2 regions of the Drancourtella sp. An12 genome follow, and region 1 is predicted to be linked to the other one. Evidence: riboswitches for the same ligand, from Rfam matches in the RefSeq annotation. Region 1 holds a riboswitch; the other holds the start of a gene.

Region 1 (7,583 bases):
TCGTGTTTACGCTTTCCATTTCCGTATTTCCATAAGCCCTGGAACCAGAACTTTCGCACTCGTCTCCAGAATAATCCGGCCTTTTTCGGCCGTAGCTCCGCCCGGATCGCCTCCGATACCGATCGGTTTCCCTTCCGCTGTCTTCCAGTCTTCTGAAACCCATCCGATTGTAACATTTCCTCCGGTCTTCAGCGTTTGATTGCCTACAAACGCACTTGGTATTCCCGCCTCGGAAGTCTCCAGCTTCACCAGTGTCTCGTCGACCGCCATCACCATGGATGTCTCCATTTCTCCTCCATGAAAATCGTAATGATTGCCTTCTGATATTGTTGCCTGTACATCCGGATGTCCAAATGCTCCCGATGACAGAATAAACGGCGACATTCCAAGTTCACTCCGAAGCTCACGGCTTAAGATCTGAATCACCGGCAAATTTCCTCCGTGACATACAAGAAATGCGATCTTCCGAAAACCATGGCGGTAAAGGCTCTCACTGATATCATAGAGCAGATGATAGTACGTATCCGGCTTTAAAGTAATGGATCCGCAGAAATTCTTGTGCTCTGTGCTCAGGCCAACCGGAATAACCGGAAACGCAAGAATCGGGAAGTCTGCTTCTCCGGCTTCCTCCAACGCTTTTCCGAGGTATTCCACCATTGCTTCCGCAATGATGTCATCTGTCCCAAGCGGCGCCTGATTTCCATGCTGCTCCAGTGCTCCCACCGGAATCAGGACGATCGTCTCCTCCTTATCCACCTGTTCCATTTCCAGACGCGTCAGTTCTCTGTACTTACGAATCATACCGTTCCCTCCATCCTTTGACAACTCCCACTTCTTTCAGCCTGTCATACAGAAGATATCCCACAATATAATTCAGCAAAAGCTTGATCAGATTGAACGGGATTGTCGCCAGTATGAGAAACAGCGGAAGATTTCGAATCAGAGGATTGACTGCTCCCACGGTGCGGACCACTTCATCCAGAGAAAGGCCCATCGCCGATGCATAAAGCGGAAGTGTAATGCACGCATTCAGGACACAGGAAAACGCAATCCGGACCGGAAGATTGATCCCAAGCGAAATCACTGCCGCCTTTCTCGTCTGTCCCATCTTTTTGAACACGATCCACAGCGGGAGCACAAACAGCAGCGTCCCTAGAAGATTGGCGAATTCACCGACAAACATTGTCGTTGTCCCAATCGTGATCAGCTTGATCAGAATTTTGATGACCTCCACACAGATTCCGGACACCGGCCCCAGCAGAAATGTTGCGATCACAGAAGGGACGTCGCTGAAATCCACCTTATAAAACGGCGGCATCAAAGGAATCGGAAATTCCAGCGACATCAGGATACCGGCAACAGCCGAAAGCATAGCCGTAATGATGAAGTAGTAGGTTTTGTTTTTTGTTCTCATATACTTTTCTCCTTTCGAATGATGTTACAAATTTCGTAAATCCTTCGAAAGAAAAAATCCCAGCACCAGGGGCACTGAGATTCTATGTTCACTGTTTCTTCTCCCATCCAGACTGTCACTGTCGGTTTTGGAATTTCACCAAATCAGCCACATACGTGGGTCACGGACTATACCGTCGGTAGGGAATTACACCCTGCCCCGAAGAATTTATTCATTTGCAGTATTATCGTAGCACACTTATATCCATTGTGCAATACATCTGATGCAATTTATGGATTTGTAAGTGCGCGGGCCGTATCCTGCAAAAACGCATCGATCCGCTCCTGATCCTGTTCGAGGCAGCAGGCATACAGCAGGTCCATCATAACCAGAATCGGAAACTGAGGAGAAATCGCATCTCCATACTCCAGATTGTCCAGTGCCGGGACGAGAATCACCTCGTCACAATACTCCATGAAATCCGGGTTGTTCCGCGCTGTCACAAGGACACATCCGGCTCCTCTCCGCTTCGCCTCCTGAAGCATATACTGAACCTCTTCCGTCTGCCCTTTCATGCTGAATCCGATGACCAGAGAGGTTTCATTTTGAAAGACCGCCCGCATCCGGATCATGTCCCGGTCCACGAGAGAATTGATATTCAGCCCGATCCGCATAAACCGAAGCTCGGTCTCTCTGGCGGCAATCCCGGAGCTTCCAACGCCGCAGACAAAAATTCTCTCCGCCTGAAACAGCATCCCGGCAATCTTTTTGAATTTCTTTTCATCAGCCAGATTATACGCCTTATTCAAAAGCTCCTGATAAGTATCCAGCACCCGTCTTGTATTATCTGCAAAGGGTCTGCTTTTCTTCTCCCGAAATGTATCCTCGTACTGATAGATAAACTCCCTGTATCCCCGGAATCCGCATTTTTTTGCAAACCGGGAGAGAGATGCCTCGGAAACATAAAGCCGTTCAGAAACCGCCTTTGCGGAAAAATCCCGCTTCTTTTTATTCTGGATAAAGAAATCCGCGATGGTCCGCTCCAAAGCTGTAAAATTCTCATAGTTGTACTCAATCACCGGTATGATCGACCTTGCGTAGTGCTCCATGTTCTTTTCCTTTCTTCTGTCTGTATTTTACATAACACTACCGAGAGTATAACACAGGTTTCACAAAAATAATACTAACTCTCCCATAGTTTTTGTGTTATAATGAGATTGTTTGAAAATGGCATGTTTGCCGGAAAAATAGGAGGTTTTTATTATGAACGTACCTGAAAGAATCGCAAAATTGCGTACTCTTATGGAAGAAAAGGGAATTGACATCTATGTTGTTCCGACAGCTGACTTCCATCAGAGCGAGTATGTTGGGGAACATTTTAAAGCGAGAAAATTTATTACCGGATTCTCCGGATCTGCAGGAACAGCTGTCATCACAAAAGAAGGCGCTTACCTCTGGACAGACGGAAGATATTTCATCCAGGCTGCAAAACAGCTGGAAGGCTCTACAGTTGAACTGATGAAAATGGGCGAGCCGGGTGTCCCGACTATCCATGAGTTCCTTGCTGATACATTACCGGAAAACGGCACACTCGGATTTGACGGACGTGTAGTTTCCATGGGTGAGGGACAGGATTACGAGTCCATCGCAACCGAGAAACACGGAAAAATCGTTTACGAATATGACCTCATCGACCAGATCTGGGAAGACCGCCCGGCACTTTCTGAGGAACCGGTTTTCGCACTGAATCTGAAATATACAGGTGAGACAGTTGCATCCAAGCTGTCCCGTATCCGTGAAGACATGAAAAATGCCGGAGCAACTGCTCATGTCCTCACAACACTGGATGATATCTGCTGGACACTCAACATCCGCGGAAATGACATCGAGTTCTTCCCGCTTGTGCTGTCCTACGCAGTGATCACCATGGATAAAGTAGACCTCTACATCAACGAGGCAAAATTAAGCAGCGAAATCAAGGCGGATCTGGAAAAAGACGGTGTTGTCTTCCATCCGTACAATGACATTTACGAAGACATCAAGAAAATCGGAACTGACGAAGTGCTTCTGATCGACCCGGCAAGACTGAACTACGCACTTTACAACAACATCCCGGAAGGTGTTGCAAAAGTCGAAGAGCGTAACCCGGAGATCCTCTTCAAGGCAATCAAAAACGAAGTAGAGATCGAAAACATCCGTCAGGCTCAGATCAAGGACAGCGTTGCACATGTGAAATTCATGAAATGGCTCAAGGAAAATGTGGGCAAGATGACGATCACAGAGATGAGCGCATCTGACAAACTGGACGAGTTCCGTGCAGAACAGGGCAACTTCATCCGCCCAAGCTTCGAGCCGATCAGCTCCTATGGTGAGCACGGTGCCATCGTACACTACACATCCTCACCGGAAACAGATGTTGAGCTGAAAGAAGGCGGACTGTTCCTGACTGATACCGGTGCCGGATTCTACGAAGGTTCCACAGACGTTACACGTACCTACGCCCTCGGAGAGATCCCGCAGATCATGAAAGATCACTTTACACTGGTCGCAATCAGTAACCTCTCCCTTGCAAACGCACGCTTCTTAAAAGGCTGCACCGGAATGACTCTGGACATGCTTGCAAGAAAGCCGTTCTGGGACAGAAACTTAAACTTCAATCACGGAACAGGACACGGCGTTGGATACCTTCTGAACATTCACGAAGGCCCGGCAGGATTCAGATGGCAGTTCCGCGCAGGTGAGATTCAGCCGTTTGAGAAAGGTATGATCATCACAGACGAACCTGGTATCTACATCGAAGGAAGCCACGGTATCCGTCTGGAGAACGAGCTTCTCATATGCGAAGGTGAGAAAAACGAATACGGACAGTTCATGTACTTTGAACCGATCACTTACATCCCGATGGACCTTGACGCCATCAATCCGGAAATCATGACAGCAGAAGAAAAGAAAATGCTCAATGATTACCACAAGACTGTTTATGAGAAAATTTCTCCATACCTTGACAATGAGGAGAAAGAATGGCTCAGAACATACACAAGAGAGATCTAAACCGAAAACTGATTTCAGATGCAGCGATACGGCTCCGGTGCCTTCAGGTGCCGGAGCTGTATCTGTTACTACCATGAACAGGAGATGATATTATGCCATCCATCTATGCACACTACACCTTCGGAGAAATGATGAAAAAAGCATTTCCGGCCGATATCCGCAAGCTGATTTCCCTCCATGAGGATCTGTTTGAAATCGGACTGCACGGCCCGGATCTGTTCTTTTATTACCATGCACTTCTCAAAAACCGTGTCAACCGGACCGGCTACCACATGCACGATGTAAGCGCTGCACCATTCTTCCGGCGCTCCAGAGATGTGATTTTATCCGCAGCCTCCATATCCGAGAAACATGCCCGGTTAGCCTACATTCTTGGCTTTCTCTGTCACTTCACACTGGACAGCGTCTGCCACAGCTATATTGAGAAAAAACTCACGGAAGATCCGGTTACCCACTCCGATATTGAAACCGAGTTTGACCGCTATCTTCTGTTGAAACAGAATAAACGCCCGCTTCACGCAAAGGTGACTTCACACCTCCACGCTTCAACGGCAGGAGCAAAAGCAATCCAGGCGTTTTTCCCGACACTGAGCGTCCGGCAGGTAGAGTCCTCCATTTCTTCCATGATCTGGTACAATGACCTGTTTACAACCTCTGACCGGCTCACACGCAGTCTCGTAACATTCTTTATGCACGCCACCTTTACCTACAAAAGCCTCGGCGGACTGCTGATGAAGGAAAAAGCCAATCCGCACTGCGCGGACAGCAACCTCAGGCTTCACAAACTGATGGAGGCATGCGTGCCGCTTGGCCTCTCACTTACGAAAAATTATGTTGCATTTTTCAATCACGGAGAACCGCTCTCGCCTTATTTCCGCCATACTTTCGGACCAAAACCAGGCTGGGAACATATCCCGGTCTTATCCTTAAAAGAAGAGCGCCGTTACAAACCTGACACGGAGGAACTTTCACAATGAAATGGAAGACAACATCACTGGAAAAGAAATGGATTTTTTACGACGTAGGAAACTCAGCTTTTACTCTCCTGGTTTCCACCATTATGCCGATTTATTTTAACTACCTTGCATCGAGCGCCAACGTCTCGGAAGTCGATTACCTCGCTTTCTGGGGATATGCCACTTCGGCTGCAACGATTATCACCGCCATCCTCGGACCGGTTCTCGGAACAGTCTCGGATTTCAGAGGATGGAAAAAGCGGCTTTTTCTCTTCTCTCTTCTGGTAGGGGCCTGCGGCTGCGTGGTGCTTGGGTTCTTAAGCTCCTGGATCTGGTTTCTGCTGATTTTTGTACTTGCAAAGGCAGCGTACTCTCTGAGCCTGATCTTCTATGATTCCATGCTCACCGACGTCACTACCGAAGAGCGGATGGACGAAGTCTCCTCCCGCGGCTACGCCTGGGGATATATCGGAAGCTGTGTTCCATTTTTAATCAGCCTGGCTCTGGTTCTCTTTTACGAAACACTGGGAATCTCGATGAACCTGGCCATGAGCATTGCATTTCTGCTCATCGCTGTCTGGTGGGTCTGCTTTGCGGTACCGCTTCTTCGAAGCTATAAACAGCTTCACTGTATCGAAAATCACGATCACGCGGTCTCCTCTGGACTTCGCCGGCTCGGCCATGTGTTTGGAGAATTGAAGAAAAACAAGAAGATTCTCTTCTTCCTGATTGCCTTTTTCTTCTACATCGACGGCGTGTACACCATCATTGACATGGCAACCGCCTACGGAACAGCTCTGGGTCTGGATACGACCGGACTGCTTCTGGCACTTCTTGTGACACAGATCGTTGCCTTCCCGGCCGCACTGATTTTCGGGCATCTGAGTGGCAAATACAAAAACGCAAGCCTGATCAAGATCTGTATCGCAGCATATTTTCTGATCGCCCTTTACGGCATCACTTTAAAAGAACAGTATCAGTTCTGGATTCTGGCTGTCTGCGTCGGAATCTTCCAGGGCGCCATCCAGTCACTCTCCCGGTCCTATTTTGCCCGGATCATTCCGGCTGAACGCTCCGGAGAATACTTTGGAATCTACGACATCTGCGGAAAGGGCGCATCCTTCCTCGGAACCACTCTGGTCTCCGCAATGAGCCAGCTCACAGGAAACATGAATCTTGGCGTCGGTTCTCTCGCCGTCATGTTCCTGATCGGATTTTTCTTCTTTCTTCGTACCGAAAAATTATCCTAAAACAAAAAAGGATCTCTTCCGGCACGCCTCATTTAAAGGCTGTCCAGAAAAGATCCTTTTTTATTTCTGTATGCTATTATTTATGCGTATTTCCGAACGATCTCCTGCATCTTATCAAAGCACTGCTCCATCTCGTCCACCAGGCGAAACTGCGTCCGCGCACGCACCAGATTGTGCTCCGGATACTCTGTCTTAAAGTAGGTATCTCCCTGAAGATAGTCTGTCAGGAAACGGATACCGCACTCCAGTGTCATCAGTCTGGCCCCCCACGGAAGGCTTTCGATCTCTTCCTTTGTAAGCACATCCTTTGTCTCCTCCAGATATCCCTTTACATAAAGCTCGTACAGGGAAATATCAAAATGGACCAGATCCAGGTTTTTCTCATCCTCTGCCGCTGTCGCCGCGCCGAACCGAATGGAATCACCAAAATCATTCGCTGCAAGGCCCGGCATGATCGTATCCAGATCGATAATGCACAGTCCTTTTCCAGTCCTGGAATCAAAAAGAATATTATTTAACTTCGTATCATTGTGAGTCACACGAAGCGGAAGCGTTCCGTCATCCTGCTGTTTCACAAGCACTGCACAGTCATCCTTGCGTTTCAGGACGAAATCAATCTCCGGACGGCAGCTGCCTTCCCGGTTTTTCAGATCCCGTTTCAGGGCAACCTCAAACGCTTCAAATCTCTTAACCGTATTGTGGAAGTCCGGAATCGTCTCATGCAGTCTGGATGCCGGATAATCGCCAAGCTGTTTCAGGAAATGGCCAAAACTGCTGCCGGACTGATAGAACTGCTCCGGCTTCTCCACCAGCTGGTAGCACTCAGAATCCGGGATAAAGTTGTAGCATCTCCACGGCTCCCCTTCACTGTCCTCAAAATAGTTTGCTCCACTCTTTGTCTTGATATAGGCAAGGGTCTCTCGATCCGGATCT
Region 2 (7,583 bases), on a different contig from region 1:
GATCCATCCAGGACAGCAGGATGTAAACATCGGACGTAATTTCGTCTCTCCTTTAGTAAAACGTTCCAGAAATTCATTTCCCTCTTCCATGATCGTAAGATCGGCGGAGAAGCTGGTGTCAAACACATAGTCAACTCCGATCTTGTGAAGAGCATCAGCGATTTTGTTGACTGTAGCATCTTCACGTGAAAGACCAAGAGCCTCGCCCCATGCAGTACGGACAGCCGGAGCGATCTGTGCTACTGTGATTGTGTCTTTATCTGCAATTGCATCCCAGACTTTTTCTGTATCGTCGCGCTCGCGCAGAGCACCAACCGGACAATGAGTAATACACTGTCCGCAGAGGGAACAGTCTGCTTCTTCAATCTTACGGCCGCCTGATACATTGACTGTAGAGCGGGAGCCGGTTCCTTCCAGATCCCAGATGTGCAGGCTCTGAACCTTGTCACAGATCTGGATACAGCGCATACATTTGATACATTTTGCGGAATCCCGGATCAGCGGGAAATCCTTGTTCCATGGCTGGCGTTCGATACGCTCGCCGAATGGAAGCTCCAGAATATTCAGGTCGTTGGCAATCTTCTGAAGAGAACAGTTGCCGCTGCGGACACAGGTCGCGCATTTGCAGTCATGCTGGGAAAGAATGAGCTGCACGGTATTACGGCGGTCCGCACGTACCTTCGGGCTGTTTGTATAAAGAACCATGCCTTCCTGAACAGTGTTGTTACAGGAGGTGATCAGGCGGTCCTTACCTTCCATTTCTACTACGCAGACACGGCAGGCAGCGATTTCGTTGATATCTTTCAGATAACAGAGTTTCGGAATGATGATTCCGTTTTGAGCTGCCGCATCCATAATCGTGGTACCTTCCGGTACACAGATTTCTTTATTGTCGATTTTAAGATTTACCATACTTTCTCGCGGCCTCCTTTAAATATTCCAAAACCAAAGTGGTCGCAGCGCAGGCAGCGGTTTGCCTCCTGCTGTGCTTCCTGACAGGTCATGCATTGTTCTACACCGTCAAAGTCGTGGATACGCTCACAGGCTTCCCGCTCAGGAAGCTCAACACGTCCGCACGGTACACGGTCATCCAGATTCGGCTCCGGAATCTCGACATCACAAGTGATTTCGTGATGGTATCCCAGATATTCATCAATATTTGCGGCAACAACCTTTGCGGCCGCGATCGCGCGGATTACGGTAGCAGGACCGGTAGCGCAGTCTCCGCCGGCAAAAACTCCAGGAAGATTGCTGAATCCGCCGAATTTTTCAGCCATGATTTTTCCTCTTTCTACAGGAAGCCCGGCTTTTTCAAAATGTTCTGTTTCAATGTTCTGCCCAATGGCAACGATCAGGGTTGTACATGGAACAAACTCATCCGGAAGTCCGGACGGTTTGACACTTGCGCGTCCTCCTTTGATCTGGCTGATCATCTGCGGTGTCACATAGATACCGCGGATATGTCCGTTTTCATCCGTCTCGATGCGGGAAGGAGCGCGTAATGTGCGGATTTCCACGCCTTCTGCAATGGCACCTTCAATTTCGGCCGGAAGCGCAGTCATGTCTGCGGTACGGCGGCGGTACAGGATGCTGACTTTTTTCGCACCAAGTCTGACAGCAGAACGAACAGCGTCCATGGACACATTTCCGCCTCCGACAATGGCAACTTCCTGTCCGGTAAGATCCGGGTTAATACCTTTTCCTACATCACGGAGGAAACGGACTGCGGACATTACGCCCTCGGCGTCCTCGCCTTCGATGCCGAGTTTTTTATCTGTGCTGGCTCCGATAGTGATCAGGACTGCATCGTAGGAAGCGCGCAGTTCCTGTACGGTGATGTCCTGCCCGATACGGAGACCGTATTTTACTTCGACGCCGGTATCAAGAATTGCCTGAATGTCTTCGTTGAGACGGTCTTTCGGAAGACGGTAGTTTGGAATACCATAACGGAGCATACCGCCAAGTTCCGGAAGCATCTCATATACAGTTACCTGATGTCCCATAAGCTGCAGATAGTATGCGGCACTTAATCCTCCAGGGCCGCCTCCGATGACTGCGACAGTCTTTCCGGTGGAAGGAGCACATTCCGGCGGAGGTACCTTTCCGGCATAGTCCGCAGCCATCCGCTTCAAACCGCGAATATTGACAGCATCATCGACCATATTACGGCGGCATCTTGCCTCACACGGATGTTCGCAGATAAATCCGCACGTGGTCGGGAACGGATTGTCTTTCCGGATCAGCCGGATAGCATCGGCGTAGCGTCCTTCGCGTACGAGAGCGATATAGCCCGGGATGTCAACGTGGGCAGGGCAAAGTGCAACACATGGAACAGGCTGGTTGTAGGTACATGTACAACGTCCGTTCCGGATATGCTCTTCATAGTCTTCACGATAACCGATCAAGCCTTTATAAACCATATTGGCAGCTTCATATCCGATGGCACAGTCCGCGGTCTCCATAATTGAACGGGCGGTACGCTCCATCAGGTCAAGGGTTTCCATTGTAGCCTTTCCATTCAGAACATCTGTGATCAGATGTTTCAACTGTAAAAGACCAATACGGCATGGTACACATTTGCCGCATGTCTGAGCATGGCACAGTTCGAGGAACGCCCTCGAGATATCTACAGGGCAGAGTCCCGGCGGGCTTGCTTCAATCCGCCGCTCTAAATCTTTGTATAATCCCTCAACGACCAGCTGCGCTTTGCTCGGGGTAGGGAGTTCTAGTCTGCTCATATCTTTTCACCTCACAATTTCATTTTACGAATCACGTATACTTCTATTTTACAACATGTCAGAAAAATACACAATAGAAGTTAAAAAATAGACAATGAAATTGGGAGGAATGTACAAAACATAGAAAATGCCTATAAATGAAGAAATATATCAGGATAACCGATTTGATTTTGCAGGGGGCCGGGGATATAATAAAAGCATCAAAGGTAAACAGTTACCAAAGTAAGAATTACAAATTCCCTTCTAAAATGAAAAGACCTTTCAGAAACGCTTATCTGAAAGGTTTTTGCCATTTCTAAACTGTTTTGTTCCCTGACGGGAAGCGAAACCACACTATTTCAGAACACTGTCCAGATATTTCCCGAGTGAACGCTCCATATTTCCGTCAAAGTCTGTATTTCCGTCCCGCAGACACCATTCAAAGACATTTCCGATGACAATCATCCGGATATCGGTGGAGATCTCATCCAGGGACAGGCTGGCAGATACAGTGCCGGCTTCCAGTGCACGAGCCAGGTAATCCGTTACTGTTACGATCGGATAAGGCCGCTTTGTGCGGATGGCCGGATTTAGAGCCTGGTTTTTTGGCGTGTAATAGTTGGATATAAAAGCGACACCGAGCTCTTTGCAGTAGCTGACATAATTAAGATAGACAAGAATGATTGCCCTTTTTGCCTCGGCGGCATTTTCCGGGAGTTCCAGACAGTCCGGATCGATCGTAGGCTGTTCTTCTATATAATAGGAAAGCAGGTCATCTTTTGTTTTAAAGTGATGATAAAAGCTTCCGTTGGATACGCCTGCTTCTTCACAGATGTTTTTGATGGAGAGTGCATCGTACCCTTTCCTCTGAAGAATACTCTTCGCGGCGGAAAAGATCCGGTTTTTCGTTTCAAGAGATTTTTGCTGCTGCTTTGACAGAGTCTGTCCGTTCGTTTCTTTCATAATCAGTGCCCTCCTTATCATCCAAAATATAACATAGGAAGAGTCAGATTTCAAGAAAAACAGAGCAAACTCTGTTTTTATGAAGTTGCGCAGAAAAAGACCTTCCGCTATAATGACAGGGAAGTACTTTTTTGGAAAGGAATCAAAAAATGGATATTATTCAGAAGATTACGGAAGAACTGAATGTAAAAAAATGGCAGGTCGAAGCGGCAGTCGGACTGATTGATGAAGGAAACACGATCCCGTTTATTGCAAGATACAGAAAAGAAGCAACCGGAACACTGGATGACGAGCAGCTCAGAAAACTCCATGAGAGACTTACTTATCTTCGGAATCTGGAGGAGAAGAAAGCGCAGGTGCTCTCAAGCATCGAGGAGCAGGGAAAGCTTACCGAAGAACTGAAAGCTCAGATTCAGGAGGCGCAGACCCAGGTGGCGGTGGACGATCTGTACCGCCCGTACCGTCCGAAAAGAAGAACGAGGGCGACAATCGCAAAAGAAAAAGGACTGGAGCCGCTTGCGGCGCTTCTCCTTTTACAGAAGTTGAAAGAGCCGGCGATTGAGGCGGCCAAAGCCTATGTATCGGAGGAAAAGAATGTTGCCTCCCCTGAAGAGGCACTTGCCGGCGCACAGGACATTCTGGCTGAGATGATCTCCGATGAGGCAAAATACCGGACGAGAATCCGGAAGATGACGTTCCAGAAAGGAAAGATTGTTTCAGAGGCAAAGGATGAAAAGCAGGAATCGGTCTATGAGATGTACTATGAGTTTGAGGAAGCAGCATCCAGGATTGCCGGTCATAGAATTCTGGCTCTGAACCGGGGAGAAAAAGAAAAAATTCTGACGGTCAGAATGGAAGCGCCGGAAGAAGAAATCCTCCGCTATCTGGAAAAACAGATTATTCATGGGGATAATCCATATACAGAACCTGTATTAAAAGAGGCGGTCAAGGACAGCTACAGTCGTCTGATTGCGCCGGCCATTGAGAGGGAAATCCGCAATGAACTTACGGAAAAGGCGGAGGACGGGGCCATTGCTGTGTTCGGGAAAAATCTGACACAGCTTCTTATGCAGCCTCCGATTACAGGACGGGTTGTGCTTGGCTGGGACCCGGCATTCCGGACCGGATGTAAACTTGCGGTTGTGGATCCGACCGGAAAAGTGATCGGAACGACAGTGATTTATCCGACAGCGCCGACTACCCCTGCCAAAATCAAGGCATCCAAGGACCTTCTCAAAAAGATTATTCCGAAGTATCATATCAGCCTGATTTCTCTTGGAAACGGAACAGCATCCAGAGAATCGGAACAGTTTATTGTGGAACTGTTAAAAGAAATCCCGGAAGAGCACGTACAGTATGTGATTGTAAATGAGGCGGGAGCGTCAGTGTACTCCGCAAGCAAGCTGGCATCGGAAGAATTTCCGAATTTTGATGTGGGACAGAGAAGTGCCGCGTCAATTGCAAGAAGGCTTCAGGATCCGCTTGCAGAACTTGTAAAGATTGATCCAAAATCCATCGGGGTCGGCCAGTACCAGCATGATATGAACCAGAAAAAGCTGACGGAAGCGCTGAATGGCGTGGTGGAAGACTGTGTCAACAAGGTCGGTGTAGATTTGAATACGGCATCTGCTCCGCTTTTATCCTATATTTCCGGTATCTCAAACACAATCGCAAAAAATATTGTGGCTTACAGAGAAGAAAACGGAAGATTTACAAACAGAAAGCAGCTTTTAAAGGTGCCGAAACTTGGACCGAAGGCATATGAGCAGTGTGCGGGATTTATGCGGATCGAAGGCGGGGATAATCCGTTTGACAGGACAAGCGTCCATCCGGAATCCTACGAAGCGGCAGAAAAACTTCTGAAAAAGCAGGGATTCACAACAGAGGATTTAAAAGCAGGAAATCTTGCAGCCCTTCCGGCCACCATCCGCGACTACCGGAAACTGGCAGAAGAGCTTGGAATCGGTGAGATCACTCTGCATGATATTGTAAAAGAGCTGGAAAAGCTGGCCAGAGATCCAAGAGAAGAGATGCCGAAACCGATTCTCAGGACCGACGTTCTGGAAATGAAAGACTTAAAAGAAGGGATGGTTCTGAAAGGAACGGTTCGCAATGTCATTGACTTCGGGGTGTTTGTGGATATCGGCGTTCATCAGGATGGTCTGGTACATATTTCCGAAATCACCGACAAAAAGTTTATCAAACATCCGTTGGAAGCGGTCAGTGTGGGTGATATCGTGGATGTTAAAGTACTGAGTGTGGACCTCAAGAAAAAACGGATTCAGCTTACTATGAAAGGAATCCGGTAAAGAATGCTGCTTACCCTGAATGTAAAAGACAAAAAGGTATTGAATTTTCCAAAAGACTGTTCTATACTAAATGTTAACAGGAAAAAATTCTTCGGGGTCGGGTGAAAGTCCCAACCGGCGGTGAAAGTCCGCGACCTGCCATTGGCAGCTGATCCGGTGCAATTCCGGAACCGACAGTACAGTCTGGATGAGAGAAGAAATGTACGAATCGTCAGATATCTGTATCTGAAGCAGAGCATCAAACCCCGGAACATATGGTTCCGGGGATTTTTTTGTACATTCCCATTTCCATAAGGGAAACTTTATGGCAGGAAGAGTTTCTTTTCTGAATTGAGTCTATCATTCAAAAAAAGGAGAGAAGAAACATGGAAAACACGCAGAAAAACACACAAATAAGAAGAAGAAGCAGTACGAAAGTCAGATCGATGGCCCAGGTCGGCATGCTTGCAGCGGTAGCTACCGTCCTGATGCTTTTTGAATTTCCGCTTCCTTTTGTACCGAGCTTTTACAAACTGGATATCAGTGAAATCCCGGTCCTTCTTGGAACATTTGCGATGGGTCCTGTGGCGGGAGTTATGACAGAATGTATCAAGATTCTTCTGAATTTCGTGATTAATGGGACTACAACAGGCGGTGTGGGAGAGATCGCAAACTTCCTGATCGGATGCAGTCTCTGTGTGCCGGCGGGTCTGATTTATCAGAAGATGCACACAAAAAAGGGAGCGATGATCGGACTTGCAGCAGGAACAGTATTCATGACGCTGATCGGATGCGTGCTCAATGCCTATATCCTGCTTCCGACCTATGCTGCAGCATTTGGAATGCCGCTTGATACGATTGTTCAGATGGGGCATGCATTGAATCCGGCAATTGACGGAGTTGCAACTTTTGTGATCCTTGCAGTGGCACCGTTTAATCTGATCAAGGGTATTCTGGTATCGGCAATTCTGCTTTTGATCTATAAGAAAGTCAGTCCGGTCCTCCATAGAGTAAATGAGTAAAAATGACAGAAAATTACTAAACCGAAACCTCTGCTGTGCGCAGAGGTTTTTCTGATCCTGGAAAAATCAGGAGATTCTTCGCAAACTTGCTGTTGTAACCGCGGACAGGATGCGTTATAATTTCAATATTCGGAAATATGGAGGAATACAGATGAAACCAAGTTTTGAAGTGAAAATGACACAGGAAGCACTTTTTGAATTTCTTATGTTTCATACATATCACGGGATCAAGGGAATTTTATACCTCGTAGTGGGAGTTGCCTGCTGGATCGGTGCGATTATAAGTTTTGCGATGGGCAGGGTTTCCTGGGGGCTGGGGCTTGTGTTTGTTTTTGCAACTCTTTTGTTTGTTGTACCATCGATCTTAAAGTTCAGTGCAGCCAGTCAGTTAAAGAAAAGTAAAATCTACAACACGCCGATCCGCTATACGCTGGAAAAAGACGGGCTCAGAGTAGAGCGTGCCGGAAAAAATAAAATCACTCCGTGGAAAGATATGTACCGCGTTATGATGACACCGAATCTGGTGGCGATTTATCAGACACCGTATGCGGCATTTATTTTCCCGAACAGTGATATCGGACCGCAGATGGATC

The links. Region 1 has a riboswitch for FMN ahead of B5E64_RS10665 (ECF transporter S component). Riboswitches for the same ligand answer to the same signal wherever they lie in the genome.
Region 2: it holds a riboswitch for FMN, as region 1 does, so the genes downstream of both, B5E64_RS11450 (ECF transporter S component) here and B5E64_RS10665 (ECF transporter S component) in region 1, are expected to answer to the same signal.

Annotation. Positions count from the first base shown of each region.
Region 1 is NZ_NFLO01000011.1:42,239-49,821, forward strand. Features, by position in the region: gene B5E64_RS10660 (creatininase family protein) at 7-801, opposite strand; gene B5E64_RS10665 (ECF transporter S component) at 791-1,414, opposite strand; FMN riboswitch at 1,506-1,624, opposite strand; gene B5E64_RS10670 (MurR/RpiR family transcriptional regulator) at 1,684-2,502, opposite strand; gene B5E64_RS10675 (aminopeptidase P family N-terminal domain-containing protein) at 2,657-4,444, shown strand; gene B5E64_RS10680 (zinc dependent phospholipase C family protein) at 4,537-5,421, shown strand; gene B5E64_RS10685 (MFS transporter) at 5,418-6,650, shown strand; gene B5E64_RS10690 (phosphotransferase) at 6,731-7,583, opposite strand, start outside.
Region 2 is NZ_NFLO01000013.1:6,714-14,296, reverse strand. Features, by position in the region: gene B5E64_RS11470 ([FeFe] hydrogenase, group A) at 1-912, opposite strand, end outside; gene B5E64_RS11465 (NAD(P)-binding protein) at 906-2,738, opposite strand; gene B5E64_RS11460 (TetR/AcrR family transcriptional regulator) at 3,072-3,680, opposite strand; gene B5E64_RS11455 (Tex family protein) at 3,830-5,989, shown strand; FMN riboswitch at 6,073-6,192, shown strand; gene B5E64_RS11450 (ECF transporter S component) at 6,355-6,990, shown strand; gene B5E64_RS11445 (YcxB family protein) at 7,142-7,583, shown strand, end outside.